4 regions of the Maridesulfovibrio bastinii DSM 16055 genome follow, and region 1 is predicted to be linked to each of the others. Evidence: predicted binding sites of a transcription regulator. Region 1 holds the regulator's gene; each other region holds the start of a gene.
The links. The regulator sigma-54, encoded in region 1, starts transcription at its own class of promoters, with help from an activator protein. The targets are predictions, from matches to a motif close to CTGGCACGGNNNNTGCTT.
Positions count from the first base shown of each region.

Region 1 (7,826 bases):
AATCGTCTCAACAAAGATGACCTTTAGTGAAGTCAAAAATCAGGTAACCTTTTTAGGAAATGTAAAAGTTACCAGACTTGATATTACTCTGACTTCTGATTCCTTGACAGCTTTCCTGCGTCAGGGGAGCGAATCTTTAAATGATGCAAGTAATAAAATTAAAAAAATTGTTGCTTATGGAAATGTTGACGTCGTAATGGGTAATCGCAAAGGGACTTGTGATAAGCTTACATTTTTAGTTGATCAGTCTATAATTATTATGGATGGAAAAGCTCGACTTGCTGATGGCAAAAATATTGTTCAGGGAAAGACTATCAAATTTTATTTGAAAGACAGCAGAAGCGAAGTTATCGGTGGCGATAAACCTGTAGAAGCTATTTTCTTCACTCCGAAGGATGTTTCCCCTTAGCCTCTTGATGTTGAACCAGTAACTATTCCGGAATTATTATGCCTTCGATAATAGCAAATAAAATAGTCAAATCTTACGGCCCTAAAGAAGTTGTCAGAGGAATCAGCCTTAAACTTGATGAAGGGGAAGTTGTGGGATTACTCGGCCCTAACGGCGCAGGTAAAACAACAACTTTTTACATGCTTGTTGGCGTGGTAAAGCCTACTGAGGGTGATGTTTATCTTAATAAACATAGAATAACCACTTGGCCTCTTCATGAAAGGGCGCGGCATGGATTGAGTTATCTTCCGCAGGAAAGTTCTATTTTTAAAAAATTATCAGTACGTAAAAATCTTGAAATAATAATCGAACATACCAAAATATCATCTAAAAACGTTTCAAAGCGAGCGGATGAACTTTTGGATCAGCTTGGTATTTTGCGTCTGGCAGATCAAAAAGCGATGTACCTGTCCGGTGGTGAAAGGCGCAGACTGGAAATTGCCCGGGCTCTAATTAACAATCCCAAGTTTATTCTGCTTGATGAACCTTTTGCCGGTATTGATCCTATTGCTGTTATCGAGATTCAGGATATTATTTCCACTTTGAAAGAGATGGGAATCGGGATTTTGATTTCAGATCACAATGTTAGAGAAACACTGACAATATGCGATAGAGCCTATCTTGTTTATGAAGGGCGGGTTATTTTGAGTGGAGCTCCTGAAAATATAGTAAAGAATACTAAGGCTCGACGTTTGTATCTGGGAGATAGTTTTCGGTTGTAGCGATGTTTTTTTAGTGCTGATAAAAAGCTTTTATAGGTTTAAATTGAGACAGGATTTTTGCACATAGTGTAAATTCTGTCTTTTTTTTATGGATTTTGGGAAAAAATGATCGTTCCTAATTTTAGATAATAATTTTGTTTCTAACTAATGGATTTGGATAGCTATTTCGAATTTTAATTATTTTAAATATTCAATATTATACTTATGGTGCTTATCTAAAAAAATAATTTTTTTAGGTGGTTATATCGAGTGGTGCTAGCGTATCTTCAAAATTGTTTTTAAAGTAATTTATAGTTTGTAGATTTACAGGCGTTCAGAACATTGGTACACTTTTTTCATGTGTAAAATTGTTTTTATAAAAAACTATATATTACAGTAATATTCATACTCTTTGTTGCAAGATTTAATTAAGTATGTCATTCTAAAATCAAGTAGTATTTTATATTATTCTTTAAAAATGTATTTTTTTTCTTTTTTCTTTGTTTAATGCTTTTTTAGTTAATAAAAATAATGTGTTAAGACTTTATTGGTAATGGTAAAATATGGGATTGGAATTAAGACAACAGCTTAAGCTTACTCAGCAACTTGTGATGACTCCACAATTGCAACAGGCGATCAAGCTTTTACAGCTTTCCCGTCTTGAGCTTGTGGATACAGTTCAGCAGGAGCTCATGGAAAATCCCCTTCTTGAAGAATATGAAGAGAAGGAGGTTTCTGAAGCTCGTGACAAGGATCAGTCTTCCGCAAGTGGAGAGACTGAAGAGCTGATGAAGAATGCTGACTGGGAGAATTATCTGGGAGAATTTTCCAGCTCTTCCAAGCAATCAATAGTTAGAGAGTCTGAAGCTTATGAAGACGGTCTATCTTATGATGCCCGTCTTACCAAGTCGACAACGCTTGATGGCCATCTTGGCTGGCAGATGACTCTTTCCGATTTTACTGAGAAAGAATGTGAAATAGCAGAAGCCATAATAGGTAACTTGAGTGAGGTCGGTTATCTTTGCATAGGGGTTGAAGAAATAAGTGAGATCTGTTCTGCTTCAGTCGATGAGGTTGAATCAGTTCTTCATAGAATTCAAAGGTTTGATCCTGTTGGTGTTGCAGCAAGAACACCAAAAGAATGCTTGACCGTACAGCTCGAAGTTTTAAAGTTGGACAACGATCCTATTTTAGTTTCTCTGGTTCGTGATCATTTAGAAGATCTGGAAAGAAGGCGTTATAAGCCTCTGGCCAGAAAATTTAAATTGAGCATGGAAGATTTGAAAAGCTATCTGGATTTGCTTCAGACTCTGGACCCGCTTCCCGGTGCAAGTTTTTCCGGGGGTGACCCTTTCTATATCAGTCCTGATGCTTATGTTTATGAGTATGATGGAGAATTTGTTATTGTACTAAACGATGACGGGCTGCCGAAATTGCAGATGAATTCCTTTTATGTGGAAACAACAGAAGCTGCAAAGGGAGCCGATAAAGAATATTTTCAGGATAAGATGCGGTCTGCCCAATGGCTCATGAAGAGTCTTTACCAACGGCAGAGGACTTTATTTAAAGTTCTTGAATCAATAGTAAGGTTTCAGGATGAATTCTTTAGAAATGGTGTAACTAAGCTCAAACCCTTAATTCTGAAGGAAGTGGCTGAAGATATTGATATGCATGAATCTACTGTGAGCAGGATAACAACAAATAAATATGTTGCGACCCCTCATGGTGTCTTTGAACTTAAGTTCTTTTTTAACAGTGCGTTGGAATTGGATGACGGTTCACAGGTAGGTTCAGAATCAGTAAAGGCCATGATAAAGAAGCTTATTTCTGAAGAAGATCCCAAAAAGCCTTATAGTGATGAAAAAATTGCTGAATATCTGAAAGAGAAGCTTGAAATTAATATTGCAAGGAGGACGGTAGCCAAATACAGAACCGCGCTGGGTATAGAATCTTCTTCCAAGCGCAAGAAGGTCTTTTAGCCAGTTATACTGGAATAGCATATTCACCCTAACTTAAGGAGGATCCTTATGAACGTAGCATTCACTTTTAAGAACTTCGATCCGTCTGAACATCTGAAGGAATATGCAAATACCCGTTTTAGCAAGCTTGAGAAGTTTGTTACCAATCCAGATAATACTGAGTTGCAGGTGAATCTTTCCGTGGATAGATTCAGGCATATATCGGAAGTTGTACTTTATTCAGACAATATTCACATCTCTGCATTTGAAGAGTCTGAAGATATGTATTCTACTATTGATATGGTCCTTGATAAGCTTGAAGCCCAGTTGAGGCGGATGCGTGAAAAGATGCGCAGCTACCGGCGTAGTGAAGTTACATCGGCTCGGATGGATGTGATCAGTTTTGACCTTGAAGATAAGGAACACAGACCTCCGCGTATAGTCGAGTCGGATCAGTTTGAACCCAAGCCAATGACGGTCGAAGAGGCCGCCTTACAGCTGGATTCATTAGACTATGATTTTCTCGTTTTCCGCAATGCTGACAGCGAGGGAATAAACGTAATCTATCGTCGTGATAATGGCGATTTCGGTTTAATAGACCCAGGATATTAGTATAATGAAAATAGGTGCTTTTTTGGCAAAGGATCTTGTTATTCATGAACTTGAAAGTGATAGCAAGGAAGGTGTTCTAAAGGAAATGGTTTCGGTCCTGATAGATTCAGGTCTTGATATGAACCCTGACGAAGCTTACAAGGTCCTTATTGACCGTGAAAAATTAGGTACAACAGGCATAGGGGATGGCATTGCCATCCCCCATGGTAAATTTGACTCCATCGAAGATATGTATGTTGTTGTTGGTCGAAGTGAGAAGGGTATTGATTTTGATTCACTTGACCACGAACCATGTCATATCTTCTTTTTGGTTCTGGCTCCTGAGCAGGGTGCCGGTTCTCATTTAAGAACTCTGGCTCAGATTTCCAGACTGGTTAAGGATGATGCTTTCAGGAAAGCTTTTATGCAGACTGAAAGTAAAGATGATCTTTGGAAGGTTCTTCAAAGCGTTTGATTGCGGAGGCAGAGGTGGATAGCGCGGATTCTTTTCCGGTCATTGTTGTAAGTGGTATGTCCGGAGCAGGTAAATCAACAGCCCTCAAAGTTTTTGAGGATTTGAGATTTTTCTGTGTTGACGGGCTTCCGGCAAGTATGCTGCCTCGTCTGGTCAAGTTGTTTAAAGGCAATGACATAACATATCGTGGATTAGTCCTTGGTATGGATCTCAGGCAGAAAAATTTTGTCGAAGAGTGGTCACAGACCAGAAACGAACTTGTTGAGAAGGGTATTAATCCAGCTTTAATATTTCTCGAATCGAGGCTTCCTGAGCTGGTCAGAAGATTTGCGACAACCAGAAGACCTCACCCTCTTGAGTCTAAAGCCATAGGTCTTGAACAGGCTCTTGAGGAAGAAAAAATTATTTTAAATCCATTACGCAATGAAGCTGATCTCATAATTGATACCACCCATTTTTCCATACACGATCTACGTAGAAAAATTCAGGAAAAATGGGTCTTTTTAACAGAAAAAGGCTCAGGGTTGAGAGTGCATGTCATGTCCTTCGGTTTTAAATATGATGTGCCTACCGAAGCGGATATGGTCATGGATTTACGTTTTCTGCCCAATCCTTATTTTGAGCCTGAATTACGCCCTTTGTCCGGTAAGGATAAATCAATTTTGAATTATGTTCTTGGTAAAGAACCGGGGTCTGTCTTTATTGATAAATACCTTAACTTTCTTAAGTATATATTGCCACTTTATGAAGAAGAAGGGCGGTATAGACTCACCCTTGCAATGGGGTGTACCGGTGGAAGGCACCGCTCCGTAGCCGTGGCCGAGACTATATATGCAGATCTGAGTTCCTGCGGGTATTCAGTAAGTATTGAGCATAAACATATTGATCTGGATTAATACCAGTTTTTCTAGGTAAAAAAATGAGTGAAACCGCCGGCAGTAATGGAATTGTCATTGTTACACACGGAGACTTTGGAAAAGCCTTGATAAAGGCTGCGGAATTGATAGTCGGTCCTATAGCTAATTGTGTTGGATTGAGTGTTGATGTCTCTGAAGGGATGGATGCCGCTGTTGATTCCATCAAAAAAGCTGTTGCAGAAGTAAAATCAGGTCTGGGAGTATTGATCCTTACTGATATGTTTGGAGGGACTCCAAGCAATCTTAGCCTATCTTTTCTTTCTGATGAGGTCGAAGTTGTGAGTGGTGTCAACCTTCCTGTGTTGCTGAAAGCCCTACAGCGTAGAGAAGACCCTCTGCATGAAATGGCGGAGCAGGCTCTTCAGGCCGGTATCAAGGGAATTGTTGTGGCCGGAGAAATGTTGCGAAAAAGGAAAAAAGGCTAGGATTGTCATGCAGTGGGTAAGAATTGACAACAGGCTTGTTCATGGTCAGATTATCGAAACCTGGTTACCATATACTCATGCTAAATATTTGCTGGTTGCTAATGATGAAACTGCTGAAGACAGTTTGCAGCAGCAGATTATGTCGCTTGCTATTCCCCAATCTGTAAATTGCATCTTTACTCGGGTTGATGCTGTTTCCGAAGCCGTTGCCAAGCTTGATTCGTCATCAGAGAATTCAAGTTACTTAATTATTTTTTCATCCTGCAATGATGTTAAGCGAGCTTTGGATAAAGGATTGAGCTTTGATGCCCTAAATATTGGCAACATTCACTATAGTCCTGGTAAAAAACAGATTTCTCCGAGCGTTGCTTTAAATTCCGAAGAAGAATCATGTCTTAGATATTTCGTTAACATAGGTATTGAGTTGGATTTCCGATGTGTCCCCAATGATCCTGTTCAGGTGAGGTTCTCATGAGCATGTTAATTGACTGGCAGAGCATATTTCCCCTATGGCTGGCGGGTGTAAGTTTTTTTTTGCGCTGTTTTCACTATTCAGGACTTCAATAAGTATAGGTCTGCTTGAAAGACCTCTTGTGATCGGCTTCCTATGGGGTGCCCTGACTGGAGATTATTCGGCAAGTCTTGGAATTGCTATTTTCTTTGAACTTTTTTGGCTCGATAATATACCCGCTGGTACTTATATCCCTCCTCAGCTTATAGCTCCTACATTAGCTGCATGTGTTCTCGTTACTAAATTTGAATTTACTCAGGCGCGTCAAATTGCGTTGGTCTTATTGGCATGTATGCCTTTAGCTAAAATTGGAGTTTTGATAGAATCTTCTTTGAGGCAGTTGCACAATAAAGGCTACCAGAAGCTGATTAACTGGGCACGGAAGGGGAGCACGAATGATCCTATCCCCGGTGAGCTTGTTTATTCTTCCATTTTTAGAACCTTTATTGCCTCTTTCTTTTTCTTCTGGTCAAGTGTACTGATTCTTTATTATGTGCTTCGGGCAATTTTTCACAAATGGGGTTTGACCATTGCAGCCATTGATCTTCAATGGTCCTATCTGTGGATTGCCGCAAGTCTTGGAGGCCTTCTGGCTCTTAGGCTCCGTAAAGCCTATGCTACGTTGGCATTCGGTATAGTTTTATCTGGCTTTTTTGTACTCGCTGTTCCTGTATGACTTGGCAGTACAAAAAGATTGTGATAGAAGACACAAGCTCAACTAAGCTAGCAAATTTTGAGGAGGAATTTTATTATGGCTATTTATGCTGTTGGACACAAAAATCCGGATACCGATACTATCGCTTCCGCGATTGCTATGGCAGACCTCTGGTCTAAAGTTAAAGAAGAAACTAAAGCTATTGCACAGGGTGAACTCGCTCCTGAAACAGCTTTTGTTCTCGAAAAGTTCGGTGTAGCAGCTCCTGAAGTTGTAACCGATGCTACTGACAAAAAGATCATCCTCGTTGACCACTCTGACCTTGCTCAGAGCCTTGATAACCTGGATAAGGGTGAAGTTGTTGCAGTTGTTGACCATCACAAACTTGGTGATGTTACAACTTCAAATCCCCTCGAAATGTGGGTTTGGCCTGTAGGCTGCACCGGTACAGTTATCAATTCCATGTACAAATTCTACAATGTAGAAGTTCCTAAAGAAGTAGCTGGAGTTCTTCTCTGTGCAATTCTTAGTGATACAGTTATGTTCAAATCTGTAACCTGCACCGATGCTGATAAAGCTGCTGTAGAAGAACTGGCTAAAATTGCCGGTGTTGCAGACGTAACTGCTCTTGGAATGGAAATGTTCAACGTTAAGTCCGCTGTTGCTGGTGCTTCAATGAATGAACTCGTTTTCCGTGATTACAAAGACTTCGATATGTCCGGTAACAAAATCGGTATTGGACAGCTTGAAGTTGTTGATCTTTCCGTATTTGATGACATTAAAGCTGACCTCTACGCTGAACTTGAAAAAGTTAAAGCCGACGGTCGTCACAGCTGCTTCCTGCTTTTGACTGACATCATGAAGGAAGGTTCAGAAATGCTGATCGTTTCTGATAATCCTGCAGTTGTTGAAAAAGCTTTCGGTGTTGCTCCTGAAGGAACATCCGTATGGCTTGACGGTGTAATGAGCCGTAAAAAACAGGTTGTTCCTAACTTTGAAAAAGCTTTCGCCTAAGCCGTTAGATTTTCAATTAGGTTTTATTTATCCCCCGCCTTTTGGCGGGGGATTTTTTTTGCTTAAAATTTAAACTTGTCATAAATAGATTATATCTGGTGTAGGAAAATATTTATTTGACAATAGTTATA
Region 1 is NZ_AUCX01000026.1:2,427-10,252, reverse strand. It holds gene G496_RS19740 (LptA/OstA family protein) at 1-409, shown strand, start outside; gene lptB (LPS export ABC transporter ATP-binding protein) at 448-1,170, shown strand; gene rpoN (RNA polymerase factor sigma-54) at 1,713-3,128, shown strand; gene hpf (ribosome hibernation-promoting factor, HPF/YfiA family) at 3,177-3,719, shown strand; gene G496_RS0112910 (PTS sugar transporter subunit IIA) at 3,724-4,173, shown strand; gene rapZ (RNase adapter RapZ) at 4,188-5,069, shown strand; gene G496_RS0112900 (PTS sugar transporter subunit IIA) at 5,093-5,515, shown strand; gene G496_RS0112895 (PTS sugar transporter subunit IIB) at 5,523-5,990, shown strand; gene G496_RS0112890 (PTS sugar transporter subunit IIC) at 6,025-6,702, shown strand; gene G496_RS0112885 (manganese-dependent inorganic pyrophosphatase) at 6,778-7,695, shown strand; gene G496_RS0112880 (MoaD/ThiS family protein) at 7,812-7,826, shown strand, end outside.

Region 2 (7,826 bases), on a different contig from region 1:
GATTGTTCACGTTGTGTATACTCTAGATGGACTTGTCCCCCGATGTCTCTCAAGCTACCCACCTTAAAAACGCTGCTCAGTGGTCCAATAAAGTGGCCTCATTTCTCATTGTTGTCTCTTGAGCTCTTGAATTAGATGGGTGAAAGGTGTACCAGATTTAGGTTATTTGTGCTCACGTTGAATATGACTTATTTTCAACCCTAGATTATTATGCAACTGTCTGAAAAATATAAAGAATATTTCTACACTTCTGCGTTGTTAGAAATTTATGAGTCTAAGGTTAAGCCTAAGTCTGGCCGGGGGCTTGATAGGATGTCAATTGTTGATTTTGACCGGAAAAAAGAGTTTCATTTTTCAGTAATCAGCTCGAAGTGCATAAGTGGGACTTATAAGTTTACACCCTACTTGCAGAAGCTAATCGTAAAATCTGCCTGCGAACGCCCTCGGATGATTTCTATACCCACCGTGCGCGATAAAGTGGTCTTAACAACTCTTAACAGAATTTTGCAGGACGTAATGCCGGATTTCGTTAATCGCGAACACCCTAATCTTAAAATAAGAAATCTATCAGACTATATGGGAGGCTCTGGAACTTGCGGGAAAAAGTTGTCTTTAAATAGGATAGATATTAAAGGTTTTTATGATAATTTGAACCGTGACAGATTGAAAGATATACTTCGCACTAAAATGAATGATGATGCGTTGGTTAGTTTGCTGTTGAAGGCTATCAATAATATCTCTGTACCCAACGGATATCATAAGGAAGAAAGGTCAAAATACAAGGAGTCGCAGAAAAATGGAGTCCCTCAAGGGCTGCCAATATCGAACATCCTTGCTGAGGCGTATTTAGAAGAGTTTGATGCGGTTTTGACGCGCTCTTCAAACTATTATGATCGGTATGTCGACGATATAGTTGCCATCACAGATGTTGATGATTTTGAGGAGCAGTGTTTGGAGCTGTTTTCGGAGTTGAGGCTTGAATTGAATGTAGAAAAATCAAGTTTTGACTGCAGCTTGAACAATCTTGATTTTCTTGGGTATAAATTTGTTAATGGGTACGTATCTGTTAGGGATAGCTCTTTCGAGAGATTCTTGCGGTCTATTTCGATGATGTTTGTTCGTTTGAGAAAGGCGATAGGAATAGATAGACGAAAAGAAAAACTAAGGCAGCTTGGTATCGAGAATATTGAGGCGGCTTTTATTGAAGATTTAAATGTCAAGATTAGTGGAGCCAGATTTAAAAGCAAAAGATATGGTTGGATACAGTACTTTTCTGAAATCAACGACATGAGTAAATTAAATATTATAGATAGTCATGTGGCCCGTGAGTTGGGCCGATGCTCTTTTTTTAGAAGCCTTCCAAAAGTTAAAAAGGCTACTCGCGCGTATTTCGAATTGAAATACAATTGGCGCGACTCGGAGTATTTTTTTGACTACGAAACAGATGATATAGAAGTAAAGCACAGGTGGTTAAGAAGGCGTGGGCTAGCAAAAGTTTCTTTTTCCACCGACGAAATCGATCGGCTTTATGACTATCATGTAGGAAAATTTCTTAATCAGATGGAGACTGATTTGGGAGTTGATTACCATATTTAGGAGGGGAGGGGCTTAGGCCATACCCGCTGCCAAGTTCGCTTGGTATCGGCTAATCTAATCTAATCGCTTAATTGCTGCGAGTCGAAAGGGGGGAGGCCCCGAGTAGACTGGATCCCCTAGCTTGAAGAGCTTAAGGTGGGAAATAACTTTAAATTTAGCACTCCCCTCCTTCTAATTTGGAGCAAAAATGAATTTTATTAAATCTCTAGATGACAAGGTTTGGATGACTGCTAAGGCTCGCTATAATGCCTCAGCTCGTCTTAATAAAAAACACCAAGCATTGACTTTTACCATCTCTTTCCTTTCGGTTGCGCAAATTGTACTTACCTTCTGCATGTTGGTTGATATCTGTTTCGGTTTTCCAGAAAAGGTTCTCATGTTTATAGCTATGACTACCTCGGTGATGATCTTAGTTATTGCCAACCAGTCTGCTTTGGGCTCTCTGTTGATAGAGTCAGAAAAATTGCATCGGTTTGGCATTAAATTCCAGTCCCTCTATGAGGAAATTTCCCTTTATATTAAGTTGGATAAGGCCAATAAATCTGTTGAGGAGGGGTTTCAACAGAGGTATTCACAGCTGCTTCGAGAGGCAGATATTAATCATCTAAAAATTGACGAAGAGTTGGTTAAGGCTGAAAGAAAATCTTTCGAACTCAATCCTATTTGTGCTTTATGGATTAAGTTTAAAAATCTTGTGGCAATTTATTTGTCATCATTTCTCTACTTGGCCATCCCCTTAGGCCTGCTGTGGGGCGCAAGTTGGTTAAAATAGCATTGGTGGGGGGAGAGTGTGAACACTTGCCTGTCCTTGAACTTGCTACACCAAGTTACTACAGTAGAACTAGCCGTTGCTGCTGTGACTTGCTGAAAAACAGACCGTTGGGCTCTTTTTGATTCTGGCGTAACTGCCTGAAACAAGAATCGAAAATGAGGAAGATTCTGGAAAGCGTGTGTGGGCTAACGTCCACCGGAGGTTTAACCCTTCTCCTCTCCGCCACAATGACAACAAAGTCCCTCTAAAATTAGAGGGACATCATACCTATTTCGCTACCACTAATTCAGCTGACTGAGAAATATACATCCCAGAACCTCCCCCTTGCACTCAATTTATATCAACCGCGCATATCAAATCCTGCCGACGGAATGTGCTTATATACCATTGATATTATAGCTCATCTTTCCAGAACGTGGCTAACACAACTCGCCTTTCAGCATTCTAAACTGGAATCAGCCTTGACTGCCGTGTCGGAAGCGGCGGTCAAGGCTGATTCTACTTGGGAGAACGATGGGATAGATCAGGATAAATGTTCTCCACTGCTGAGTTTGATAAATTCACTTCTCGTAAGCGGTCGTTTCAACCTGCTTGAAAGCTGTCTCACTGCCATTGTCAGGGCTGTAATATCTTTGGGATCATTTTCAACACCGCAGTCTTTAAGGGCTGATTTCACCGCGGCTTTTCCGCTTTTACCACCAACGGCAAGCTTGCGGGATATGCCGACTGATTCAGGCTGATAAGGCTCAAAAAGTTCGGGTGATTTGCTTAGAGCGTGTGTATGCAGGCCGGATTCACAGGCAAAGATATCTTCACCCACAACAGCCTTGGTTCTGGGAACCACAACTCCTGCTTCTAATGCAACCATGCTGCATAAGGCTTTTATTTTCTGTGTGGAATATCTTTTTTTACCACAGCGCAGGGCCAGATATGCGGCCAGTTCTTCCGTTGCGGCTATACCGGAGCGTTCCCCGATACCAAGCACAGAAACATCAGCATAATCAGCACCACATTCAAGAGCTGTAACCGCGTTGGCCGTAGCCATGCCGAAGTCATCGTGACAATGAACAGCCGTATCTATTTTTACGTGGTTACGAAATGTTTCAATCAACTTTTCCATGCTCTTAGGAGTCAGTTGTCCGAGAGAGTCAGAAAGCCTTATGCGGGAAGCTCCACAATTTTTGGCATGTGCTGCAACCGTTAAAGCAAAATCAGGATCAGCTCTGGAGACGTCCTCCATGCCGACTGAAACATATTCAATTCCAAAGGCTTTAGCTGTTCTGATAGCTGATGAAAGACGGTGCAGAAGTCCGTTGCGGTCAAGTCCAAGTCTCTCTTCAATATGCAGATCAGAAACAGGAACACCAATATTAACCCTGTCTATAGGCAGTTTAGAAGCCTTCATAATATCGGCCTCCCTGCATGGTGTCCAAACACTCAGGTAAGTGTCTTTTGAAATGTCTTTTATATATTCAGCAAGAGTGCCGAGATTATCCTGTCCTATCCATCCCAGCTCTATTTCGTCTATTCCGACTTCAGCCAGACCCGCAGCAATTTTTTTGCGGGTGGACAGATTGAAATATGCGCCGAAAAGCTGAGCTCCTTCACGCAGTGTAGTATCTATAAGCATTGTCCAGGCTCCTTATTAGCAGTTAATCTGTAAATATTTAGAAGCAGGAATAATGCCAAAGGATCAATACTATATAATAGGGGCTAACTCTCTGAATTTAAAATGTATTTATATTGGTTATAATGAATACCAAAATGTAGGTTAATACACTTTTGAATTGTATTTTCGTAACAAGATACACTTTTGAAATTCTGAAAAAAATCGCTGTCATATTTTAAATATTTAATAAATATAGTATGTTATGTAGTGTATTCAGTTTTGGCACGGCAATTGCCCTATAGCCTTCATCATACGAACAAAATCCATGATGGAGGATTATCATGAGAAAGGTAGCAATCTACGGTAAAGGCGGAATCGGTAAGTCCACAACAACTCAGAACACAGTAGCAGGCCTGAGCACAATGGGCCGTAAAGTAATGGTCGTCGGATGTGACCCTAAAGCTGACTCAACCAGACTTCTTCTTGGTGGTCTTGCTCAGAAGTCCGTTCTCGATACCCTTCGTGAAGAAGGTGAAGATGTAGAACTCGAGGATATCCGTAAAAAAGGTTTCGGCGACACATGGTGCGTTGAATCAGGCGGACCTGAACCTGGAGTAGGTTGTGCTGGCCGCGGTATCATCACCTCGATCAACATGCTTGAAAGCCTCGGTGCTTATGAAGAAAGCGAAGGCCTTGACTATGCCTTCTACGATGTTCTCGGTGACGTTGTTTGTGGTGGATTCGCAATGCCTATCCGCGATGGTAAAGCAGAAGAAATTTACATTGTCTGTTCCGGTGAAATGATGGCCATGTATGCAGCTAACAACATCTGCAAAGGTATCATGAAATATGCTCAGTCCGGTTCAGTTCGTCTTGGTGGTCTCATTTGTAACTCCCGTAATGTTGATAACGAAAAAGAAATGATCGAAGAGCTCGCTAAAAAAATCGGAACTCAGATGATCTACTTCGTACCCCGTGACAACGATGTTCAGCGCGCAGAGATCAACCGTAAAACAGTAATTGAATGGAACGATCAGGTTCCTCAGGCAGAAGTCTACAAAGGCCTCGCCAAGGCTATCGACGAAAATGAAATGTTCGTCGTCCCCACTCCTCTCGAAATTGAAGACCTTGAACAGCTCCTTCTTGACTTCGGTCTCTTGGAAGTTGCTTAACCCCCAATTGCATAACGATAAACCACAGGAGAATGTGAGATGATGATCATGGTGAGAGCTATTGTAAGACCTGAAAAAGCAGACGCTGTACTCGCTGCCCTCATGGACAACGGGTTCCCGGCCGTAACCAAATACTCCGTAGCCGGCCGCGGTAAACAGCGCGGTATCAAAATCGGTGAAGTTACTTACGATGAAATTCCTAAAACCATGCTGGTAAGCGTTGTTAAGGATACAGATAAGGATTTCGTAATCAATACTATCATGGACGCCGCTCGTTCAGGTTCCAAGGGTGCTTTTGGTGACGGTAAGATTTTTGTGAGTGAAGTTGAAGACGTTTACACCATCAGCTCCGGTATCAATGAAGCCGCTTCCGCCGAGGAGGATTCTTGATGAAAGAGATTATCGCAATTGTGCGCATGAACATGATGGGACGCACCAAAGCCGCACTTACCGAAGCTGGCGTAGATGCTTTCTTTGCTCATGAAGCACAGGGTCGCGGACAAGGGTTCGTGAACAAAAAGGTCTTGGAAGGAGCGGAAGAAGGATATGAGGAAGCCGCCGCAGTTCTGGGCGAAAAAGGCAAACTCTATCCCAAAAGAATTGTAACAGTAGTTGTCCCTGATCCAATGGTGGATGACGTTGTTGAAGCCATTATAGCAGCAAATAAGACCGGAAAGCCCGGTGATGGAAAGATTTTTGTCACACCCCTTAAAGATTCAGTTCGCGTAAGAACCGGGGAAGCTGGCGAAAAGTCCATAGTCTAGGGAGAAGACCATGACCATGACAAAGAATAAGGCACAGTGGAACCCCACGGATATCAAGGAGGAACTCCTTAAGAAGTATCCGCCTAAGGTAGCCCGTAAACGTGCCAAGCAGATAATGATCAATGAAGCTCTTGAAGCCGGAACCCCGCCGGAAATCGTAGCAAACGTACGTACCATTCCGGGAATTATCACCATGCGCGGCTGTACTTATGCAGGCTGTAAGGGTGTTATCATGGGACCCACACGCGATGTTGTAAACATCACCCACGGTCCTATCGGATGCGGTTTCTATTCATGGCTTACACGCCGTAACCAGACTGATGCAGGTGCTGACGGCGAAAACTACATGACCTACTGCTTCTCCACCGATATGCATGACAAAGATATCATCTTCGGTGGTGAAAAGAAGCTGGAAGCAGCAATTCAGGAAGCTTACGACCTGCTGCATCCCAAGGGCATCTGCATTTTCTCAACATGCCCCGTAGGACTCATCGGTGACGACGTTCACGCCGTTGCCCGCAAAATGAAAGAAAAATTCGGTGACTGCAACGTATTCGCCTTCTCCTGTGAAGGATACAAGGGTGTTTCTCAGTCCGCAGGTCACCATATCGCCAACAACCAGATTTTTACAAACCTCGTAGGTGAAAACAAGGTTGCCCCCGAAGGTGAATATAAAATTAACCTTCTTGGTGAATACAACATCGGTGGTGATGCTTTTGAAATCGACCGTATCCTTAAAAAATGCGGCATAACAAACATCGCAACCTTTTCCGGAAACTCAAGCTACGACCAGTTCGCTTCGGCTCAGCATGCAGATTTAAGCTGCGTTATGTGTCACCGTTCTATCAACTACGTAGCTGACATGCTTGAAACCAAATACGGTATTCCGTGGATCAAGATCAACTTTATCGGAGCTGAAAGCACTGCCAAGTCACTGCGCAAAATCGGTGCATACTTCGGTGAGAAAAAGCTCATTGACAGGATTGAAGAAGTTATAGCTGAAGAAATGCCCGCAGTTGAGGAAGCAGCTAAGAAAGCTCTGCCCACTACCAAAGGCAAAAAAGCAATGCTCTTCGTTGGTGGCTCCCGTGCTCACCATTATCAGGACCTCTTTGCTGAACTCGGCATGAAGACTCTTTCTGCCGGTTATGAGTTCGCACACCGTGATGACTATGAAGGCCGTCGCGTAATCCCTGATATCCAGGTTGATGCTGACTCCCGTAACATCGAGGAAATCGAAGTTACTGCCGATCCGGAACTTTATAATCCGCGTAAGTCTGAAGCCGAAATGAAATCTCTGGAAGACAGCGGCTTCAAGTTCAAAGAATACGAAGGCATCAACAAGGATATGGATGAAGGTACCATCGTTATCGATGACCTGAACCAGTACGAAGCTGAAAAGCTTGTTGAACTCCTCAAGCCGGATGTTTTCTGCGCAGGTATTAAAGAAAAGTATTCCATTCAGAAACTTGGTGTCCCCATGAAACAGCTTCACAGCTATGACTACGGTGGACCTTACGCAGGATTCAAGGGCGCAATCAATTTCTATGAGGAAATGGACAGACTTCTTGGAAGCAAGGTCTGGAGCTACATGAAGGCCCCCTGGCAGGAAAATCCTGAACTCACAGCTACATTCGTGTGGGATTAATCAGGAGGTATAGATATGTTACTTAGACACACACCAGTAGAAATAAAAGAACGTAAAGCCCTGACTATCAACCCGGCCAAGACTTGCCAGCCTATCGGCGCAATGTATGCGGCTCTCGGAATTCACGGCTGTCTTCCCCATAGTCACGGATCACAGGGATGCTGTGCTTATCACAGATCCACTCTGACAAGGCACTATAAAGAGCCTATCTCCGCTTCAACCAGCTCCTTTACTGAAGGTGCATCAGTTTTCGGCGGACAGGCCA
Region 2 is NZ_AUCX01000006.1:191,915-199,740, reverse strand. It holds gene G496_RS0101960 (reverse transcriptase domain-containing protein) at 313-1,596, shown strand; gene G496_RS0101955 (SLATT domain-containing protein) at 1,784-2,368, shown strand; gene G496_RS0101950 (LeuA family protein) at 2,892-3,998, opposite strand; gene nifH (nitrogenase iron protein) at 4,319-5,149, shown strand; gene G496_RS0101940 (P-II family nitrogen regulator) at 5,189-5,539, shown strand; gene G496_RS0101935 (P-II family nitrogen regulator) at 5,539-5,913, shown strand; gene nifD (nitrogenase molybdenum-iron protein alpha chain) at 5,930-7,561, shown strand; gene nifK (nitrogenase molybdenum-iron protein subunit beta) at 7,577-7,826, shown strand, end outside.
Region 2: G496_RS0101950 (LeuA family protein) is a predicted target of sigma-54. The motif match lies at 4,040-4,057, and genes of this name have one in related genera.

Region 3 (7,826 bases), on a different contig from region 1:
AATGTTGCAGCTCCCTGAGGGTCAAGATCCCATATAAGTGTCTTATTTCCCGATTGCGCAGCGAGATAGGAAAAGTTTACAGCTGAAGTTGTTTTACCCACACCGCCTTTCATATTGTAGCATGCAAAACTTTTCATATTTTCTCCTGAAGATTCTTACGATCGCTAATAGATTAAATTTAATAATTATTTTTTTACTGATTATTACATTTCCTCTTATTGAATGTTAAGATTATGTTTCATTTTTTTATTTTAAATAAAATTAATAAGGTTATCAGTATTGTAGAGTCAGTTTAAGGGGTGTATCCACTGGCAATCTCAGTTATTGATTCAGTTAAAAGGATTCTGGTTTGAATAAGACAATTAGTGATCTGCCTATCGGTGTTTTTGATTCAGGTGTCGGTGGTCTTACGGTTCTGGCTGCACTGCGCAATCTGCTTCCTGAAGAAGATTTTTTATATCTTGGTGATACCGCACGGGTTCCATACGGGACCAAAAGTGCTGAATCTGTTTCCAGATATGCGGTTCAGGCCGCCGGAGCTTTGGTAAAACGCGGTATAAAAATGCTGGTTGTCGCCTGCAATACGGCTTCTGCTGTATCCATCGAACCATTAAAAGACTATTATCGTCAACTTGACGTTATAGGCGTTGTCCGCCCCGGTGCCAGAGCTGCATGCAAAGCTACTGAAAGTGGCAATATTGCCGTGATTGCAACTGAAAGCACCGTTAACGGCGGGGCATATGAAAAAGCAATTAAAAGCATCAGGCCTGATGCCCATGTTATTTCAGCTCCCTGCCAGCTTTTTGTCGCCCTTGCTGAGGAAGGGTGGGGTAGTGGGGAAATTGCCGAAGCTGTAGCCAGAAAATATTTAAATCCGCTTTTTGCTTCATTTGGGAATGAAAAACCTGATTCGCTTGTTCTCGGTTGCACTCACTTTCCGGTTCTTAAAACTGCTATAGCTGCTGCGGCCGGTCCCGGTGTTCAGCTTGTTGATTCTGCAGGAACCACTGCTCTGGAAGTAAAGCAGATGCTTGCCGACAGGGATATGTTTCATTCTAAAGGGCATAAGGGTGAGTATGCTTTTATGGCTACTGATTGCGCTGAACGGTTTGCAAAAGTCGGCAGCGCATTTCTTGGCGAAGAAGTGCTTCGGGAACAGGTAGAGATTGTTGATCTTTAAGCGTCTTTAAATAGATATCTGCTGATCATTTCTTTTAATGCCTCGCATTTCTCATTTAATTTTTTGCCATTATTATCAATGAGGCATTTGTGAACGGTTTTTTCAATTGCCGAGCAGATTACATCCGCAGCTGGTTCCAGATTGACTATTCTGATATCTTCATTGCTGTTTTTTAGGATAGCTAAGGTCTTCTCGGTAACGGTTTTTTCTAGCTCTAATTCATGTTTTTTGATGAATTCGAAGCGGTTTACCAATGCTCCTATTTCCTTGTGAAGTCCGGGTGATAAACTGTGGGCATCAATGCTGGCCTGAATCAGCTCCTCTATTGTCTCACTTCCTTTCTGGTGTGATTTTTTTTCTGAGAATCCGCCATAAACACTGCTTATAATCCTGTTTCCATATAAGGCGACAACTTCCTTAAGAAGCTCCTTTTTGTCTTTGAAGTAGCAGTAGAATGTTCCAACAGCCACATCCGCTTCAGTGCAGATTTCTGCAATGGTGCATTGGTCATAGCTTTTATGCGCAAAAATTTTCATACCGCAGACAATTAGAGCTCTTTTTTTCTGCCTGCTTCTTTTCTGCACCGGTTCTCGTGTATTTGTTCCACTCATAATATGAATTTATATTCACATTAAATAAAGTGCAAGATTTTTAAAATATATGAATATGAATTCATATTTATATTGTATAGGCAGCAAATTCAAAACAGGTACTGATCTTAAGATAATTTTAAGAGGAAACTTTAAAAGGAAGGATTGTCAGATTCACACAGTCTTTCAGGGAATCTAAAAATTCAAGCAGTTCCCGCTGCTGATGTCTGCTGTATCTTAACAGCAGGATACCGCGTATTTTATCTGCCACGGTAAATATGGCTATATTGTCTACAGCTTCAAGCATGAATCTGAACATAGCTATATCTGACGGCTTTACCTGTATATAAAGTCTGTCTGAATTCTTGGGAGCAGGTAGAAGCGGCTTTGGTCTTGGTTTTCTGCGTTTGCGGGGCATAATTTCTTTGGGTTGAAGTGGAAAAAGTTCTATTGCCGGAACTCCTGATCAGGGTCAAGAAGGAAAAATCTATTTCAAAGTAAAAGTCAGGCCCCGAATTTAGATAATATCCGGGGCCTGAAAATAAATAGTATAAAATTTAAAGAATTTCGTAGCCGTCTTCAGTTATCAGAGCCATGTACTCCCAGCGGACTCCACCCCAGTCTGAATAGTACAATCCGGGTTCCATGGTGACAACCATTCCCGGTTTCAACTCTCCTCTGGCAGAGGGGCTTACGCTTGGTGATTCATGCGTTTCAAGACCGATACCGTGGCCTAAAGAGTGAGTGAAATATTTTTCCACACCCAATTTTTCAAAATGGGTATAAGCAGTGCGGTAGGCCTGAGAAATAGGCAGTCCCGGCCTTAGGGTCTTGATGGCTGCTGTTTGTGCATCCATAACCTGCTGGCGGACTTCAAGAAATCTGTCTGAAGGTTTGTCACCCACCCAGAAGGTTCTGGTCTGGTCGGAGCAGTAATCATCAACACGGCAGCCCATGTCGATTAAAACATGAGAACCTTCTTTTAAAGTCGTTTCACCGGGAATCGCGTGGGGGAGAGCGGCGTTCTGATCTATCCCTACGATAGTGGTAAACGCCAGCTCACTGGCTCCGCCATTGCGGAAGAGCTGCTCTATTTCCCAAGAAATCTCCAGTTCGGTTTTACCGGGAATAAGCGATGGTTGAATCTGCTCGTAAACTTTATGGTTAAGGGCGCAGGCTTTTTTCATGCATTCTATTTCAGAAGCATCTTTAACCATACGCAATTGTTCAACCAGAGCCGGAGCCGATTTAAGTTCACAAAGCTCTTTTAATTTTTCATGCTCAAAAACAGAAACATCATTGTAGTCAATGAACAGAGATGTGATTTTATTGTAATGGAAAAATTTTTTCAGAGCTTCAAATTTACGCCCGGAATAAATGAATATTTTATCATTATCCCAGACTCTTTTGGCTGCATCGTCATAGCGCGGATCAGTAAGCAGATAGTCATCCCCTGATTCAGTTACAATAATCCACCCTGCGGTTTCGTTGCACTGGGGATCGTGCAGTTCAAAACCACTTAAATAAAATCTGTTTGCTGAAGAGTTTATCAGCAAAGCAGGGATTTTGTATTGTTTCATCAGGGCGCGCAGTTTTTCACGTCTGTTCTCAAAAATTATTTTATCGAATTTCATATTAGTTTAAATCCTGTAAGTGGTTTCAGGTTGGCCGGAAACCATTCTATCAGCCCATTCAACTCCCTGCATTACCGAGTGATCCATATTTGAGACTTCATATTTCCATCCTCCGAAACGACCGCGGGAGTAAATATCGAGTTTTTCAAGTTCCGGCTGAAGTAGTTTTAACGCTTCGTTTCTTTCTAAGCAAGGAACAGGATAACCATAATCAACGTTTATGGACCATCTGGAAATAATTTTATTACGCTCAGCTGTGCCGATGAGTCCGGTGTTGACCAGCCCCTGTTCTATTTCCGCAAGCATGGAATCGAGTTTTTCAGGTTTTTGATTTGAATGGGAGACTTCACACATAAGAGCCCTGCCTGAACCCGGCACAGGTGTGTTATTGGGGGAGTAGTTGTGGAAATTTGTCATTCTGTAAAAAGGACAGTCCCTTTCAGGGAAATACATCCAGCATCTGGAATCAGGTCTGGATTCTGATAAACCGATACCGCCGACAAAAACACTGTTGTGTTTAAGTTTAGCAGCAGCATTAATCAGGCTGGTTTTTGAATCAGGTATGAGTTTTGTAACCAGCAGATCAAGTGGAAGAGTGCTTAACAGATTGTTGTAGCTGAAACTGTTTCCGAGATGATCGGTGATGATTTTCTGCGCGGTATCAATGCGGACTGCCTTGGTATTGTAGATGATATTATCTTCGTACCTAGCTGCAAGTTTGCGGTATATTTCACCTGTTCCACCCTTCAACGGGAATTTAAAAGTATTATTGGGGCCCCATGAAACCTGATCGCGTTCAAGCAAAATATTTTTAAGGACACTGCGGAGGTCAACAATGCTTATTCTTTCACCTATCCATGAGAAATCCATATCCTCGGGATGAGTTGCCCAGACCTTGAAGTTATAAGGGAGCATGAAATAGCGGGCGATTCCTTCTCCGAATATTTTAAGAATCCATTCTTTAAAGTTGGCTGGAGCTTTTTCAGACCTCATTCCCGGTAAAAGTGCTTTCACACAATCCCATCTTACCTCAGGCGGAAGGTGACGAATGTTGTTTTGAAAAGGGTAGGGAACCCATGTCGCAGCCGCTCTGACAAAAGATTCCCGCTGGTGTTCAAGGAAATTGTCACACAAAAGTGAATCAAGGAGCCTGTCATAATATTCATAATGGGAAAAAACGACATGCCCGCCGATATCCCAGATAAATCCTTTTTCGTCCGTAAAGCTTGAAGCCAGCCCGCCGGGATAGGAATTTTTTTCCAGAAGGATAACGGAATCCTCTCCCCGTTCTTTAAGCCTGTGCAATGCTCCAAGCCCCGTGGGACCTGCTCCGAGAATAATATATTCAGCTTTCATTGTGATCACTCCGCTGTAGTTTTTTGACCTTTGAGAAAGCATTAAGCAAAGCTCATGCCTAAAGATTCGCAAGGGGAAAAAAATAAAAAAATGCAGTGTCACCGACCTTTGTCATTGCCGTAACAGGTTTGTAACTGTTTTCGTTTAGACCTCTCGTATCGGTAATTAACGGACACGGTAAACGCGTCTAAATGACAAATTCATTTTGGAGGATCTAATGAAAAAAATTATTGCCCTGTTGGCAGTACTTACTCTGTCTTTTGCAGGATCTGCTTTTGCAGGTTCACTTCAGGTTAAAGGTTCCACTACTGTTCTGCCTCTCATGCAGAAATGCGCAGAAGCTTTCATGAAAGCAAATCCCGGTGTTTCTATTTCAATTTCAGGTGGCGGTTCCAGTAACGGAGCTAAAGCCCTCATCGATGGAACTACTGACATTGCAATGATGTCCCGTGATATGAAATCACAGGAAATTCAGCGTGCAACCGACAATGGCCGCAAACCGGTACAGTTTGTTGTTTCTTACGACTGCATCGTTCCTGTTGTTCATCCCGGCAACAAGGTTAATAACCTTACCCAGATGCAGCTTCTCGGAATCTACACCGGTAAAATCACCAACTGGAAAGAGCTTGGTGGCGAAGACGGTAAAATCGTAGTTATCTCCCGTGACACTTCTTCCGGTACTTATGACTGCTGGAAGCACAAAATCATGAGAGCAGACGGTAACAAAAACCGCGTATTCGCAGGTGCTCTGCTTCAGGCTTCCAACGGTGCTGTTGCTCAGGCCGTATCTAAAAACAAACTTGCTATAGGTTATGTAGGTCTTGGTTACCTCAACAGTGAGCTTCAGGCTGTAAGTGTTGACGGAATCAAAGCCAACGCTGCAAACGCTCTTAACAAAACCTATCCTATTTCCCGCGGTCTGAACCTTTACACTCCCGGACAGCCTTCTGGTGAAGCAAAAGCTCTCATCGACTTTATGCTTAGCCCTGCTGGTCAGAAGCTTTCTGAAGAAGTCGGATTTGTTCCCCTTCACTAATCGCAGACTGGCTTAGGCCGGATTTGCTCTACCGGGTCCGGAAATAAATAAGGAAACCCTCCGGAGTCTGAAAAGGCTCTGGAGGGATGTTTCTCGGAAAACACTTAATAATTCAGCAATAAGAAATTTATATCAGGGGAAACAAGTCGTGATCACGACACGCAATATTTGTCTGCTATTGGTCGCTATAGCAATTGCTTCAGCAGCTTATGCCTACAACCTGGGCAAGCCGACCGATACTGAAAAAATTTTTCTGGCTTCAACTGAAAAAATTGCCAGCCATGGTGATTATTCAGAAAGTCCTGTGAGTGTGCTCAAAAAAGTTATGATGCTTTCCGAGCATGAAATTGCCGAAACTTCCGGTTCTATGGGACTCAGCGAAGTTGAGGCGGAGCAGCGGGCTGACAATCTTACTTCTGAACTCAACGGTCTTTTCGCACAGGTTCGTGCTGATATGAATGTTGCCGGAAGGAAGAACGGAGACAAAGCCGCAATCAAGGAAATTTCCGAATCAGTTCATAATCAGATAAGTTCACGGGCCAGCGGTTATTATATTCTTGCCCTCGTGATCGGTGTTATCGGAGTAGGTCTTTTTACCCTCAATACTATGAATCTGAGCCGCAGATCCATAGAAAGGCTTATTCATTCAGCATTTATGGTAACAGCATTCACTTCGATTCTGATACTATTTCTGATCATGCTCTTTTTGTTTATAGAAGGTCTTCCCATCTTCCATTACGTTTCTGTTAAGGACTTTATTTTCGGTCTGGAATGGTACCCGACCGATGATCCCGCTGCATTCGGAATCTGGCCGCTTATCGTCGGTTCCGGTGCTGTAACTCTGCTTTCATCAATTATAGCCATCCCTCTCGGGGTTATGACAGCTATATATCTTGCTGAAATTGCACCTGATAAAATCCGTAACATTGTCAAGCCGGCCGTTGAGATGCTGGCTGCGTTGCCCTCGGTTGTTATCGGTTTCTTCGGGATGGTCGTTGTTGCGCCTTTTCTGCAGAATTTCTTCGGTATTGCCGTAGGACTCAACCTGTTCAACGCTTCCATCATGCTGGCATTTATGGCTGTGCCTACCATTACAAGTCTCTCGGAAGATGCTCTCTATTCCGTTCCCGTAGAACTGAAGGAAGCTTCTCTTGCTCTTGGCGCAACCCACTGGCAGAGCATATATAAAGTTATGGTCCCGGCATCACTCTCAGGTATTTCCACCGGGGTTATTCTTGGAATGGCCCGCTCTATCGGGGAAACCATGGTAGTTCTGATGGTTGCCGGTGGAGCAGGACTCCTGCCCACATCTATTTTTGATCCAGTAAGACCTATGCCTGCATCCATTGCTGCTGAAATGGGTGAAGCTCCATTTCACAGCGAGCATTATTACGCTTTGTTTGCCATCGGTATGGTTCTGTTTCTTTTTACCATGGCCTTCAATCTTGTGGCTGACTATGTGGCCCACAAGTACAAACAGGTCGGTTCGGCTACTCTCTAATGTGGAAAAAGGATTATAATTTTGGATCACAAAGAGGAAATTATTATGAGTAATTCTGCTGAAACAGTAGAACAGATAGCTGCAATGAACCAGACCGGGGAGGCTGAGGTTATGACAGGAAATAACGTTCCCGGAAAACAAGACAGTTCCCTGCGGTTTATCATACAGAAGGTCTTTTTCTGGCTTTTCCGTTCCGCTGCGGTCATAAATGGTCTGGCCCTTTTGGTTATCTGTGGTTTTGTTCTTTATTACGGGCTGCCTTCTTTAAGCTGGGAGTTTCTGACCGAAGCTCCTAGAAATTCCATGACCGAGGGTGGTATTTTCCCATGTATCCTCGGAACCATAATTCTCAGCTACGGAGCTCTTCTGGTTGCACTTCCATGGGGAGTTGCCACAGCCATATATCTTAATGAATATGCCACCTCGGCCAAAATGGTCAGAATAATCAGGCTGGGAATCAACAACCTTGCCGGTGTTCCCTCGGTTGTATTCGGCCTTTTCGGGCTTTCTCTTTTTGTTACCGTCATGG
Region 3 is NZ_AUCX01000006.1:121,466-129,291, reverse strand. It holds gene G496_RS18485 (ParA family protein) at 1-137, opposite strand, end outside; gene murI (glutamate racemase) at 350-1,180, shown strand; gene G496_RS0101680 (TetR/AcrR family transcriptional regulator) at 1,177-1,764, opposite strand; gene G496_RS0101675 (DUF4911 domain-containing protein) at 1,910-2,188, opposite strand; gene G496_RS0101670 (M24 family metallopeptidase) at 2,328-3,404, opposite strand; gene G496_RS0101665 (protoporphyrinogen/coproporphyrinogen oxidase) at 3,411-4,760, opposite strand; gene G496_RS0101660 (PstS family phosphate ABC transporter substrate-binding protein) at 4,978-5,796, shown strand; gene pstC (phosphate ABC transporter permease subunit PstC) at 6,404-7,297, shown strand; gene pstA (phosphate ABC transporter permease PstA) at 7,382-7,826, shown strand, end outside.
Region 3: G496_RS0101665 (protoporphyrinogen/coproporphyrinogen oxidase) is a predicted target of sigma-54. The motif match lies at 4,804-4,821, and genes of this name have one in related genera.

Region 4 (7,826 bases), on a different contig from region 1:
GAAATGTTCCATGTTCTGAAAGAAAGACCGGACCTCGTTTTCACAGAGACTGTAAGAGGAGAGATTCTCCGCGCGGACAAAGCCCGTACCGCCCTTTTATGGCTTGCAGTATCTCTTGTCATGATCCTTGGTTTCCATGTCCAGCTCTCCATAGCCCTTCTTGCGGGAGCTTTGGGTATGATCCTGACAAAGGTTCTGACTATTGACGAGGCCTACAACTCAGTAGACTGGATGACCGTCTTTCTGCTGGGTGGACTTATTCCCTTGGGCATGGCTTTTGAAAATACAGGAGCGGCAAAATATATTGCCGATACCATTATGACCACGCTTGGCACCCCGACACCGATCGTTCTGCTCACAGTCATTGGTATTCTGACCTCATTCTTTACTCTTGTAGCTTCAAACGTCGGCGCAACGGTACTTTTAGTCCCACTTTCAATGAATATGGCTTTAAGAGCAGGAGTTGACCCACGCATGGCAGCATTGACCGTTGCTGTCGCCGCGTCCAATACTTTTGTTCTCCCCACCCATCAGGTTAACGCCCTGATAATGAGACCGGGAGGTTATAAAACAATAGATTACGTCAAGTCAGGCGCAGGAATGACAATTCTGTATCTTGTCGTAATGATATCCGCTCTGGTCTTTTTATACGGAGTTTAACCAGCTTATTATTGGAGTTATAGCCAGTCTAGGATACTTGCACACATCCTGACTCAGGTTTATAGAAACCTCCAAGCACTGTTTCCTTTTCCCTATACTTAAGCAGTGAGACTTGAAAGTTGCACAGGGGCTCAGAGCCCCTGTGCATTTTTCCGGTTTCATTCAGTCAAGACTGCATACTAGTAGGAGTATAAAACAATGAGTCTCGGTTTTTCACAAACCTACGGGCGCAATTTCCTTGGAAGTGCGCCGGGATGGTACAAAAAAACAATTCTGGCCTTTTTAATTCTCAACCCGGTTGTGCTTTTTACAGCAGGACCATTTGTCTCAGGATGGCTCCTGATCGCCGAGTTTATCTTTACTCTGGCTATGGCTCTAAAATGCTATCCCCTGCCCGCTGGCGGCCTTCTCGCTTTTGAAGCAATCATTCTAAAAATGACCAACGCTGAAACTGTCTATGAAGAAGCTCTTAAAAACTTTGAAGTAATCCTGCTGCTTATTTTCATGGTTGCCGGTATTCACTTCATGAAGGACTTTCTTCAGTTCACGTTCACCAGAATCCTGACAAGAGTTCGCTCAAAGTATGCGATTTCACTCCTGTTCTGCCTCGCAGGAGCTTTTCTTTCAGCATTTCTGGACGCTCTGACAGTTACCGCGGTCATCATGGCTGTTTCATACGGCTTCTACAACGTTTACCACCGCTTCATTTCCGGTAAAAAAATTGATGAGGAACACAACCTCGCAAGTGATGATCTTGTAAAGGAAATGAACAGAAAGGATCTTCTCGAATTCAGAGGATTCCTGCGCAACCTGATGATGCACGGTGCTGTTGGTACTGCTCTCGGCGGTGTATGTACACTCGTTGGTGAACCTCAGAACCTCCTTATCGGCAGTGAAATGGGCTGGCACTTCATGCCTTTTGCCAAAGAAGTTTCACCTGTCACCGTTCCTGTTCTTATTATAGGTCTGCTGACATGTCTGCTGGTAGAGAAATTCCATGTATTCGGTTACGGATTCCAGCTCCCCGGCAACATCCGCTCCCACCTGCTTGAAACAGCTGTAAAGCAGGAAAAAAAGAACGGCGAAGCAGGAAAAGCAAAAATCGTAATCCAGTGCATTACCGGTATCTGGCTCGTGTGCGCACTGGCTTTCCACCTTGCCGCTGTAGGTCTGGTCGGACTTTCAGTTATTGTCATCCTGACCTCAATGACCGGTATTACTGAAGAACATCAGCTTGGTGAAGCCTTTGAAGAAGCTCTTCCTTTTACCGCTCTGCTGGTTGTATTCTTCTCAGTTGTTGCGGTTATCCATGACCAGCAGCTGTTCAAACCCATCATTGATTTTGTTCTGAGCATGCACGGCAGCCATCAGCTTGCAGCATACTATGTAGCAAACGGACTGCTTTCATCTATTTCAGATAACGTATTTGTTGCAACAGTTTACATATCTGAAACCAAGCTTCACTTTGTTCACATGCTCGGAGCCATCCCTGATATCGGTATGACCGGACAGCAGCTTATGGATAAGCTTACTGATCCTCATTTAACCCGTGCCGATGTCCTTTCAACTCTGCCTCAGGCAGCCGCAGCGCAGGCCAAGGCTCTCATGCTGCATTTCGACAAGCTGGCTGTTGCCATCAACACCGGAACAAATATTCCAAGTGTCGCAACACCAAACGGTCAGGCAGCCTTCCTCTTCCTGCTGACATCTGCTCTGGCTCCTGTCATCAGGCTTTCATACGGAAGAATGGTAAAGCTGGCTCTTCCTTATACAATAACCATGTCACTGACCGGTCTTTTCGCTGTTTATTTCTTCCTTTAGTTTAAACAGCTAAACCACGTCATGTGGACACGAGGATGCGAATATACCCGCTACTCAATCTGCTTAAGATAATAAAAGTCCCCCGAAAGAGCGCTTTCGGGGGACTTTTTTACTCCAACATAATATATTTTAAAAAAGATGTTATAATTTTCACAAGACCCTTAGAAAATTATTTCCAACACATACTAAGCAGTCTTTTAGTCGTTAATCTAGGCATTAAGGCCCTTCATTCCTTCATCAGTATAGCGTTGGCCGATTATTATTCGTGAAGCAAGGAGACTGTTGATTTCGCTCATTTCCTTGGTGCTGAAATCAACAGCAGCCGCTCCGATATTTGATTTCAGATGCTCAACTTTTGTGGTGCCGGGAATGGGAACTATATTATCAGACTGACTCATAACCCACGCCAGCGACAATTGTGCAAGGCTGCATTTCTTATTTTCGGCAATCTGACTCAGCTCCTGTGCAATCCTGAGATTATTATCATAAGCCTCACCGCTGAAACGAGGCAAGGAGGACCTGAAATCGGAATCACCTTCACATGATGGAGCCTGAGAACTGAGAAGTCCTCTGCAAATAGGGCTGTATGGAACAAATGTTATTCCCATTTCTCTGGTGGCAGGAAGGATTTCCTGCTCGGGATCACGGGTAAACATTGAATACTCTGTCTGCAAAGCGGTTACAGGATGAACAGCGCAGGCCTTTTCCAGAGTCTCCTTTGAAACTTCGGACATTCCAATAGCTCTTATTTTTCCTTCTTCAACCAGACGCGAAAGTTCGCCAACAGTTTCTTCTACCGGAGTATCATTACCAAGCCTGTGGATATAATACAGATCTATATAATCCGTGTTTAAACGTTTCAGGCTGTCATGGCATGCTTTTCTTACATATTCAGGACGACCATCCAGTACACGGGCGTATTCACCTTTTTTCCTGACAATACCAAATTTAGTTGCAATGACGGCCCGATCCCTTTTGCCTTTAAGGGAATAGGCCAGCAGTTCTTCATTATGTCCATGACCGTATGTGTCTGCCGTATCGAAGAAATTGACCCCGTTATCAAGAGCGTAATTGATCAGCTCTGAAGCCTGCTCTTTTGTGGAAGCTTCACCGTAAAACTCACTAAGTCCCATACAGCCTAAACCAAGAGCTGAAACTTCAATATCAGTCATACCGAGCTTCAAAGTTTTCATCTTACCGGACATATTTACATCTCCTGTTTATTAAATTGATTTGACGGCTCCATTAATATGCAGGAATGATAAATATGAGAAATATATCTTTTCAATTACTGTAAGATTGATTACGACTTATTAAATGGACTCAAAACAGCTCAGATACTTTGTTGCAGTGGCAGAAGAACTGCATTTCGGCAAGGCCGCTAAGCGGCTTAACATGTCCCAGCCTCCCCTTAGCCAGCATATTATAAAATTTGAAGAGGAGCTGGAAACAAAACTGTTTTCCCGCAATAAAAGGTCTGTGACTCTTACCGCCGCAGGCAAAAGTTTGCTTGAAGATGCGCGGCGGATTCTCAGACTTACTGATCTGGCCGAAGAAAAATTGAAGGCTACAGCCCAAGGCAGAGCCGGGACACTGACCCTTTCCTACGTTGCCCCGGCACTTGATACTGACCTGCCGCTTAAAATCGGTCGTTACAAAACAGATTATCCCGAAGTAAAGCTTTCACTTCTGGAGATGAAAACATTCAATCAGCTGGATGAAATTCGTAAAGGATCAGTTGACGCGGGGATAGTCAGACTTTTTAGGCATAATACAGAAGGATTGGCTTATGATTTGTTTCATTCAGAGTCTTATGCACTGATAATCCCGGCCGGACATAGATTTGAGAGTAAAAAATCAGTCAATATTGCGGAGCTTGCCGGAGAAAAATTTATCTTTGCTCCACGAAGAATACAAAGTGCCTTATATGATGAATGGCTGAAAATCTTCTCCGAGGCCGGATTTATACCGGATATTGTACAGGAAGCAGAGAGTAAAAATACAGCTCTGGCCCTTGTCCGAGCCGGACTTGGTATATCCATAGTTCCGGAAAGCCTGTCTATGCGATCTTCAAAAGAAGTAATTTTTAAAAAACTTTCAGGTCCAATTCCTGACCTTGAGCTTCATATTGCTTACCTTGAAAGTAATGAAAATCCCGCACTGCGAAATTTTTTAACCACCACTTAATTAATTTTAATTCATAAACATTGATCAGTTATGATGTTTTGCCCCATTTACAGCTTTTAAAATTAAAAATAGCTTAAAGACACTGCAAAGAACAAATTATACACAGAACATAAATGTAACTTTAAAAACACATTACGGGCTATCATTGCTGCCGTTTAACTGTTAATATTATTTCATCTTTATTACAGTTCGACTTATCCAAGTTTCAATATTGCAATATAAAGCCATCAGGGACAAACACTATTAGTATAAACATTTGCAATTATGTCTAAGAGTTTTTGTAGATTAACAATTATGTAATAATATTTTATAATAATATATTCTTATCCTACTGATTTTAAAGATATATTTACTTTACAGTCTAATGGCACTCAATTTGCTTGCTAAATGTCTATGCCATCATCACTAAGCGGCCTAAAAATATCTGCTCTGCTGGCAATATGTCAGGTAATTGATCAGGCTCTGAATCTGGAATCAGCTCTTAACGGAGTTCTTAAAATACTCTCCGAAAAACTGAGCATGCAGCGGGCCACCGTTACCTTACATGATGCAGGCAGCGGGCATCTTTCCATCACCTCCTCATACGGTTTGACTGTTGAAGAAAAACAGAGGGGGGTCTATCGGCTTGACGAAGGGGTTACCGGTCGAATTTTCAGAACCGGGGAACCTTTCTATGTACCTGACATCAGTAAGGAACCTCTGTTTCTTGATAAAACAGGTTCACGCAAACTTCAGAGGGCTACAACCTCATTTATCGGCGTTCCCATTATACTGCATGGTGATCCCATAGGGGTTCTGAATGTTGACCGCCTTTTTGAGGATGATATTGAATTTGAAGAAGATATAGACTTTCTGAAAATTGTAGCAACTCTCATCGGCCAGTTCATCAGCCTGAATGAAAAGATATTGAAACGTGAAGAAGTTCTGAAAAGGGAAAACACTTCACTCCGCTATCAGGTGTCCAAAAAATCAAAGGGCTTATATATAGTCGGCCAGAGCTCGGCTATGACTGAAGTCCAGCGCAAAATTGAAAAAGTATCTCCCACCAAGGCAACCGTCATGCTTCTTGGTGAGTCCGGTGTCGGTAAAACCCTGATCGCCAGAATTATCCATGAACTTTCCGAAAGGAACGGTCATCCGTTCATTAAAGTGAACTGTGCCTCAATCCCTGAAAATCTGCTTGAATCAGAACTTTTCGGTTACGAAAAGGGAGCATTTACCGGAGCAACCGGTACGAGACAGGGCAGATTTGAAGAGGCTGACGGCGGAACCATTTTCCTTGACGAAATTGGCGAATTTCCCATGAATCTACAGGCAAAACTGTTGCGGGTTCTTCAGGAAAAAGAGCTTGAAAGACTTGGATCAAACCGCACCAGAACTATAGATGTAAGAATACTTGCGGCAACAAACCGGGATATAAAAGAGCTTGTTGAAAGAAATGAATTCAGGCTTGATCTCTACTATCGTCTGAATATCTTCCCTATTCTGGTTCCACCGCTTAGAGACCGTAAAGAAGATATAACTAAACTTCTTAATCATTTTCTGCAGAAAATGTCAGAAGACTACGGTCGCAAAATGTTTTTCTCACCTCCTGCTCTGGACGCCCTTATTTCATACGACTGGCCCGGAAATGTCCGGGAAATGCAGAACCTTATCGAACGGCTGGTAATCATGTCCGAAAGTGAAATGATCAGCCTCGACTTTCTGGAATCGTATGTAAATCTGGATTCTTCTGCTGAACTTGTTGAAGCAGCCCAGCTTGAACGCCCGAAACCGGAAGCCACTCCCCCGGTAAAAGCTCCTAAAAATAAATCGCTTAAAGAAGTTGAGCGTGAAGAACTTGTTTCCGCTTTGGAGCGCAACGGCTGGATACAGTATAAAGCTGCCGAAGATCTCGGTCTGACTGCCAGACAGATGGGTTACAGAGTGCGTAAATACAAGCTTGAAAGCATGATTGCCGAAGGCCGGGCTGATCTGAGAAGATAGGCTTGACCTTACCGTCCATAGTCTCACCTACAGAGCCTTTTAAGTACCCCTTAAGAATCTTCTACACTACTCAGGCTGATCCTACAGCACTGTCAGAACATATCCATACAAAATTCCCAACTAAGCAATATATTGACATTCTAAACTAAAGATAAATAAAGAACTGACTTTAGCAATTATCTTTTGAATCAACGTTATGGCTTTATACTGAATTACATCTATTGAGCTTTAGAATGTAGTTAATGGGGGAATATTATGGGTAGCGATACAACATTGTCGAAGTTTAGTAGTTATAATTTTATACTGATCATTACATTTATTATATGCTTAGCCTGTGCAAGCCAGTCCAGAGCTGCTGAAACCATGAAGTGGAAATTTAAAACTGACTGGAGGCTCTACAGCTGCCCTGCTGTTGGGACTGATGGAACCGTATATTTAGGAACTACCAACGAGAATGCTGAAACTATAAAACTCATTGCCCTGAATCCTGATAAAACCGTAAAATGGACATACTATACAAACTACAGCGCCTACTCTCCTACAGCAGTAAGTCCTGACGGTAATATTTATTTCGGGACAGAGGTTTCACTGGTTTCTCTGACTCACAATGGTAGAATAAACTGGAAAAAAAATATTCGTATCGGCAACAATAACGGCCCTGCTGTCGGTAGTGACGGAACTGTTTATACGGGTACAGAAAGCGCATTTGGAGACGGTAGCGGTCTCATGTATGCCCTCAATCCAAAAGACGGTTCCACCAAATGGACTTTCAGTCCTGATGGTGATGTTGCGACAGTCCCGGTTATAGCTAAGGACGGAACAATATATTTTGCAACCAGCAGCAACAAGATTTATGCGCTGAATCCTAATGGCACCGAGAAATGGAAATTCACTGCTGCTTATCCGGTGACAGCAGCACCGGCAATTGGCGCTGATGGAACTATTTATTTTGGAACATTTCAATATGACGCAACCAATACATTTTATGCGCTTGCCCCGAATGGCAGCATAAAATGGACTTTTACTGATAGCGGACCTTTTACCTCACAACCAGCTATCGGAGCAGATGGAACTATTTATGTAGCGGGAGACAAGCTTTTCGCTTTAACCCCGGAAGGACATAAAAAGTGGGGGTTTGCATCCTATAGTTCAGGTTCGTGGGCACAGGCATT
Region 4 is NZ_AUCX01000006.1:175,001-182,826, forward strand. It holds gene G496_RS0101865 (SLC13 family permease) at 1-660, shown strand, start outside; gene nhaB (sodium/proton antiporter NhaB) at 859-2,481, shown strand; gene G496_RS0101875 (aldo/keto reductase) at 2,691-3,686, opposite strand; gene G496_RS18515 (LysR substrate-binding domain-containing protein) at 3,799-4,668, shown strand; gene nifA (nif-specific transcriptional activator NifA) at 5,062-6,654, shown strand; gene G496_RS0101890 (outer membrane protein assembly factor BamB) at 6,910-7,826, shown strand, end outside.
Region 4: nifA (nif-specific transcriptional activator NifA) is a predicted target of sigma-54. The motif match lies at 5,033-5,050, and genes of this name have one in related genera.